DNA from 3 places in the Bradyrhizobium sp. USDA 241 genome. Region 2 is predicted to be linked to each of the others. Evidence: riboswitches for the same ligand, from Rfam matches in the RefSeq annotation. Region 2 holds a riboswitch; each other region holds the start of a gene.
The links. Region 2 has a riboswitch for cobalamin ahead of ABIF91_RS30790 (TonB-dependent receptor). Riboswitches for the same ligand answer to the same signal wherever they lie in the genome.
Positions count from the first base shown of each region.

Region 1: it holds a riboswitch for cobalamin, as region 2 does, so the genes downstream of both, ABIF91_RS00565 (ribonucleoside triphosphate reductase) here and ABIF91_RS30790 (TonB-dependent receptor) in region 2, are expected to answer to the same signal.
Region 3: it holds a riboswitch for cobalamin, as region 2 does, so the genes downstream of both, ABIF91_RS39880 (TonB-dependent receptor) here and ABIF91_RS30790 (TonB-dependent receptor) in region 2, are expected to answer to the same signal.

Region 1 covers NZ_JBMGPZ010000001.1:96,307-98,570, reverse strand. The annotation lists gene ABIF91_RS00575 (short-chain fatty acyl-CoA regulator family protein) at 1-194, shown strand, start outside; gene ABIF91_RS00570 (hypothetical protein) at 286-864, shown strand; cobalamin riboswitch at 825-1,036, shown strand; gene ABIF91_RS00565 (ribonucleoside triphosphate reductase) at 1,145-2,264, shown strand, end outside.
Region 2 covers NZ_JBMGPZ010000005.1:1,871,672-1,873,935, forward strand. The annotation lists gene ABIF91_RS30785 (histidine phosphatase family protein) at 1-532, opposite strand, end outside; cobalamin riboswitch at 607-807, shown strand; gene ABIF91_RS30790 (TonB-dependent receptor) at 925-2,264, shown strand, end outside.
Region 3 covers NZ_JBMGPZ010000005.1:3,717,064-3,719,327, reverse strand. The annotation lists gene ABIF91_RS39885 (hypothetical protein) at 198-455, shown strand; cobalamin riboswitch at 550-762, shown strand; partial or broken gene ABIF91_RS39880 (TonB-dependent receptor) at 877-2,264, shown strand, end outside.

The sequences.
Region 1 (2,264 bases), on a different contig from region 2:
CTGAACCTCCGCGAAAGACCTTTGCTATCGCACTCGGGTGCGACCTCCAGCACGCCGGTCGATTGGTCTATTCGGACGGCCTGGACCTCAGTAACCCCGCTGCGGTGACTCCGATCGGAGACGGCTGCCGGATCTGCGAACGACCTGCCTGCGCAGCGGGCATTCCCCTCCGCCGGACGTGCCCTGCAGGTTGACGAAAACCGCAGCGCCTGCGCCATACGCTGTGAGTTGACCGCAGCAATGTGCCGCGGGAGACTGTGAACGTCTCCGGAAGCCTGTGTTACAATGACGTCGAGCGATTCCAATCCGTATTGCCGCTATCTCGCAGTTTTGCATTCTTCAAACGGCGTCTCATTGACGTTCGGGCCCACGGCAGAGCTGACCCTCGGATCGCGGCGAAGAGCGATCGAGGCGCGGTGGCGTGTGGCCGGTTTGCTTCGGCGCCGCCGGTTCAAGACGTCGACCCAGGGCGAAGCGATCTGCACGACCATCGCGCCGCAGGCCATCGACGAGCTTTCCGATCTTCTTGCGGTCGATGCTGCGCTCGATGCCTTTCGACAGGAACGGCTGCGTCCGCGTGTCGTTGAAGAAATCCTTGGGATTACATCGCGCGAGCGCCGCCGCTGGACCAAGGACGGACGGCTTCCTCAATCCGGGTCCGGATCGTTTCGCCGTGGCCGGCGCTCCATCCGGCCACAAAAATCGCGGCGCTGGCCAGGCAGCCCGAGACAATCGACGCGTGGCGCAACGAAGACGAGAACCCATGACTGGCTCTATACTTCCGCTGCAATAAACTACCTGTTGACACACAATCAAATATGGCAGCTAGATGTAGCTGTCACGGTCTCTCGAATCGCAAGATAGAGAGCTAAGAGGGAAGCCGGTACGGCCGAAAGCCAAAGCCGGCGCTGCCCCCGCAACTGTAAGCGGCGAGCCGCTGTCGACAGAGTCACTGGCGCAAAATCTCCGCGTCGGGAAGGCCAGACAGCAGCAATAACCCGCGAGCCAGGAGACCTGCCGCGACAACAACAGAGTCCTCGGGCGGGGTGTCCCGGTGGTCGCTTTGCCGGCAATCGGCCGCTGAGGGCGGCTCGTTTTCCGCATGCGCCTACCTCGGCCTTGCCCCAACCCATATGGGATGCCGATGTCTGGTCTGGGTCAAAGCAATTCGTTGCAAGCCGCATTGCCGCGCTCGATCGTCAAACGCGATGGCGGCACGGTTGTGTTCGATGCCGGCAAGATCCGTTCTGCGATCGCCCGCGCGGGACGGGCGACCGGCGAGTTCGACGACGAGGCGGCCGGCCGGCTCACGGGAGAGACTATCAAGGTCATCGCGCACCGCTTCGCCGGTGCAACGCCGCAAATTGAAGAGGTACAGGATATTGTCGAGCAGGTGCTGATCGCGGCCGACTATTTCGCCACTGCGCGCGCCTATATCGTCTATCGCGAGAAACGCGGACAGGCGCGCCAGGACCACAAGGCGATGGTTGATGTCGCCGCTTCCATCAACGAGTATCTCGAACGTACCGACTGGCGCGTGAATGCCAACGCCAACCAGGGCTATTCGCTGGGCGGCCTTATCCTGAACCTCTCGGGCAAGGTCGTCGCCAACTACTGGCTGTCGCACATCTACCCGTCGGAGATCGGCCGCGCCCATCGTGAAGGCGACATCCATATCCATGACCTCGACATGCTCGCCGGTTATTGCGCCGGCTGGTCGCTGCGCACGCTCTTGACCGAGGGACTGAACGGCGTGCCCGGCAAGGTCGAGGCCGGCCCGCCGAAGCATCTGTCGAGTGCGGTCGGGCAGATCGTCAATTTCCTCGGCACGTTGCAGAACGAGTGGGCGGGCGCGCAAGCCTTCAGTTCGTTCGACACCTATATGGCGCCGTTCATCCGGAGGGACGGCTTGAGCTACGGCGACGTACTGCAATCGATCCAGGAGCTCATCTACAACCTCAATGTCCCCTCGCGCTGGGGTACGCAGACGCCTTTCACCAATCTCACCTTCGACTGGACCTGCCCGGAGGACCTGCGCGATCAGGTGCCGGTGATCGGCGGAGAGGAGATGGATTTCACCTATGGCGACCTGCAGTCCGAAATGGACATGATCAACCGCGCCTATATGGAGGTGATGACGAAAGGTGACGCCAAGGGCCGTGTATTCACCTTTCCAATCCCGACCTACAACATCGCTGCGGATTTCCCCTGGGAGAGCGATAACGCTGATCGCCTGTTCGAGATGACGGCGAAATACGGCCTGC
Region 2 (2,264 bases):
CCGCGAGCCGGTCGATCCGGGTCAGCGACAGCGGATCGATCACGAAGCGCAAGGCGGCCTGCGGCGTCAGGTCCAGTGCGATGCAGAGCGCGGCGCGGATGGTGCCGGAATGCACGACGAGCGTTGCCGATCCGGCCCCGATCCGCGACAGACCCAGCCGGACACGGGCGACCTGATCCGCAAAGCTTTCGCCGTTCGGCGGCCGTCCGTGCGCTGGATCGTGCCAGAACTGCGCGTAAGTCTCGCCACCGGTCGCGGCGAGCTCGTCATGCCGGCGGCCGGTCCAGTCGCCGAAATCCTGCTCGCGGAATTCGCTGACCAATTCCGGTTCGAGCCGCAGTGCGCGCGCGGTCTCGACCGTACGCCGCGACGGGCTGGCATAGGTGGTGGCATCCGGCGGCAAATGCTGCCGCAGAGCCACCAGCGCTGCGTGATCGCCGAGATCCGCCCGCGCATCAGCAGCATGGATCGTCCCCGCTACGCCCTCGACGGTCGCATGCCGTATCAGCCAGAGGAAGGTCTCACCTTCCATGCTCATCTCCAGGGAAGTTGGTCGCTGTGGCCACAACGCCGCAACTGGCGCATTGACTCTGTCACGATGGTAATCCTAGATGATCGCGACGGTTTCCCCGAGAGGGAATGAAAAGGGAATGCGGTGCGGGGACACTTGTCCCCAATGCCGCGGCTGCCCCCGCAACTGTAAGCGGTGAATCCTTCGTCACAAGCCACTGGGTCCTCGGTCCCGGGAAGGCGACGAAGCGGTCACGACCCGCGAGCCAGGAGACCTGCCGTCAGCCGAGGTCACACGCGAAGATGTCGGTCGGGGAGTACAGACATTCGGCTTCATCGGACGGCCCGAAAGGCCAACAGATGGGACCTCGTTCGCTGTGACGTGCCACTGACGTCATACCGAGGTTTCGTATCGTGTCTTCCATCTGTATCTTACGGCCGAGCCGCTTCCTGCTCGCCTCCGCTGCGTTCACGTCGTTTGTCATCGCAGATGTGCCTGCCGCCCTGGCGCAGCAGGTCCGCGAACCCCTGCCGCCGGTCGAGGTCTCGCCTGCTGAAGCCGGCAGGCAGGCCAAGCCATCCGGCCGTGAAGCGCAGCGCGCGCGCCGTGCAGCTGCGCGCCGGCCAGCGACCGTATCGGCTCCGCCCAAGCCCAGCGCGCCGGCCGCGACAGCGCCGACGCCGCTCAACAGCAATGTGGTGGCCGAAAGCGCCTCGCGGCTCGGCCTGACGGTGCGCGAAACGCCCGCGACGGTCGAGGTGATCTCCGCCCAGACCATGCGCGAGCAGGGTTATCGAACTGTCTCAGAGGTGGCGCAGGGTGCCGTCGGCGTCACCTCCGGCGACAATCCGGCCGAGCCCGCGGCGTTTTCCATGCGCGGCTTCACCAACAGCCAGATCAATACGCTCTACAACGGCATCAAGATCGGCCCGCAGAACATGACCTCGCGGATCACCGACACCGCCAATCTGCAGGCCGTGGAGTTCCTCAAGGGCCCGGCCTCGTTGATGTCAGGCGAGGGCGCCGCCGGCGGCGCCATCAACTTCGTCACCAAGCAGCCCCACACCGGACCGATCCGGAACGAAGCTGAGTTTTCCTGGGACTCGCTCAACTCATTCCGCGCGCATTACGGCTCGGGCGGCAGCACCAATGTGCAGGGCCTCGACTATCGCTTCGACATCTTCCGCTCCGCCCTCAACGGTTTTGCCGACGACACCAACGTCAAGACGTTCGGCACGTCCGGCCAGCTCGACTACCGCATCTCCGATAGTCTCAAGATCTGGGGCGCACTCGAGTACCGCGAGGATCGCTCCAAGGCCTATTGGGGCGCGCCGCTGGTGCCGATCGCTTTCAGCGGCTCGCATGCAACGACGGGGATCGTCTCCGGCAACTACGTGTCGAATTACAACGGAACGAATCTCGGTGCCGTCACGATCGACGACCGCACCTTCAACACCAACTACAACGTCCTAGACAACCGCAACGTCGCCCAGGAAGTGTGGCTGCGCGGCGGCTTTGAGCTGAAATTGGCGCCTGACCTGACGCTGAAGAGCCAGGCCTATGGCTATGGCGCAGAACGGAGCTGGTTCAACAACGAGATCGAGGCGTTCAATTCCACCACGAACCTGGTCGATCGCGAGCGCTTCTATGTCGCGCACAGCCAGCGCCTGGTCGGCAACATCACCGATTTGATCTGGGACGCGAACATCGCAGGCTTCGACAACCGGCTGGTCACGACCTTGTCGACAAGCTA
Region 3 (2,264 bases), 1.8 Mb from region 2:
CCTGATAGGGTCGATCGGAGCAGGGGGACATCGGATGAAATTCGCAAGCTTTGAAATCGACAACGCCGGAGGTCTCGTGGGAACGGCGAGCAGCGCGCAGGCTTCCAGCGAACGTGGCGTCGACGGTGCCGAGGCACCGGAACGATTTCCGTAGGATAGTCATTGGAAGCAGTGGGCAGGACGTGGAGTCCAATGGAATGGGTATGCTCGATCCCGGCCGGTTCCTGGTATCGTGCTCGCATTGCGATGCCTGGCCGATGGCCGCCAACGTGAAACGTTCAAGCTGGTCGGCATCCCCGCATGAGGTCCGTTTCGTCTGCACGCGCTGCCGGCGCGAAGAGACCGCGATCGTCTCGGCCTCCGGCGAACTGACGCCGATCAAGCGCCTCGACGCTCCGCCGCGGGATGTCGCTGCGGCCTGGGCTCAGGCCCAGCGCCCGCGGGGGCGAACGTAGGCGGCGCAGGGCATTGCTCGATTCGTTGGGGAGCCGGCCGATCGCGTCTGCGGCCAAGATGCCAGCGGTCGATTGACTCCCGGCCTGGACGCCCCGTAGATTGGCCGCTGACGGTTCTCCTCATGGAGATCAAAAGGGAACGTGGTGCGAGATGTCCCAAGGCGGGATCTTCTCAATGCCATGGCTGCCCCCGCAACTGTAAGCGGTGAATCTCTCGTCCTATGCCACTGGGAATCTCGGTCCTGGGAAGGCGACGCAGAGGTAACGACCCGCGAGCCAGGAGACCTGCCGTCAGCCGTGGTCACACGCGAAGATGTCGGTCGGGGAGTACAGACATTAGCTTTTCCGGAGCCGTCGATCGCTCCGCAGTAAAGCCTCGTTCGCTGTGACGTGCCACTGACGTCATGCCGAGGCTACAATTGTGTCCCGTATTGTCACTGCCGCCAGGCGCCGCTGCGCCGGCATCGTTGCGGCCGTTTCGCTGTATTCGCTCGATCTCTCCATCGTCCACGCCCAGCAGTCCGTCGCCGAGCAGCTGCCGCCGGTCGAAGTGACCAGATCCGACGATCAGAACCGTACGCGTGCCAGGGCGATCGGCGATGGCGAGGCGGGGCGGCGCCGAGCGGCGCCGGACGGGGCGCCGAGTGGGACCGGCTCGGGCAACGAGGCCGCCGCCGGCAATGGCGGGATCGTCGGCGCGGTCACGACCGCCATTACGGCCGCCGACATCGCTCATGCGCCGTCGCAGACGCTGGCTGAGATCATCGCGACGCAGGTGCCGGGCGCCCAGATCACGACGTTCTATGGCGGCCAGATCGGTGCCAGGACCAGTGTTGACTTGCGCGGCTTCGGTGCCTTCGCCACGGCCAACACGCTGGTGCTGGTCAACGGACGGCGGTTGAACGACATCGATATGGCGCAGGTGGACCTCTCCACCATCCCGCTCAATGCCATCGAGCGCATCGAGATCACGCGCGGCAATTCCGGTGCGGTGCTGTATGGTGACAATGCGGTCGGCGGCGTCATCAACATCGTCACCAAGAACGGCGTCGGCGGCCCGCCCGTGACAGCGCGCATCGAGGCCGGTTTCGGCTCGTTCAATACCAGGCTCGGCAACGTCTCGGCCGCGATCAATTCCGGTCCCTGGTCGACCTCGTTCTACGGCAATGCCGTCAGGACCGACGGCTATCGCGACAACAATCGCTATTCCCAGGAGAACGGCGTCGGCAATCTGAACTACACGACGCCGGGCCTGACCGCCTTCCTGACCGTCACCGGTGACAATCAGGAGCTGCGACTGCCGGGCGGCCGCACCGTCGATCCCTCCATCGGCGTCGACGAGCTCGCGACCAAGCCGGCGAGGGACCAGCACGCCCTTTAACTACGCCAATCAGCAGGGTTTTGGCGCGACCGCGGGCTTCACGAAAACCCTTGTCAACGGCGTCGATCTCATCGTCGACGGCGGCGTGCGCGACAAGAAGCAGCAGAGCGCATTCTTCTCGAGCCCGGCGCCGGTCCCGGCTTTCTTCACGTCGACCTATGTCGATGCTGACCTTACGACATGGTCGATCACGCCGCGGCTCAGCGTGAAGAGCCCGCTCTTCGGAATGCCCTCGCAAGTGCTGACCGGCGTCGACTACTACGATGCGAGCTTTCAGCAGAACCGCGGCGCCGGCCAGGGTCTCGCTCCCTGGCACAATTACGATCTCAGGCAGCGGACGGTGGCGGGCTATGTCCAGCACACGCTCGGCGTCGCGCCAGCGACCGATATCTCCTACGGCGCCCGGTTGCAGAACATCAATCTCTCGG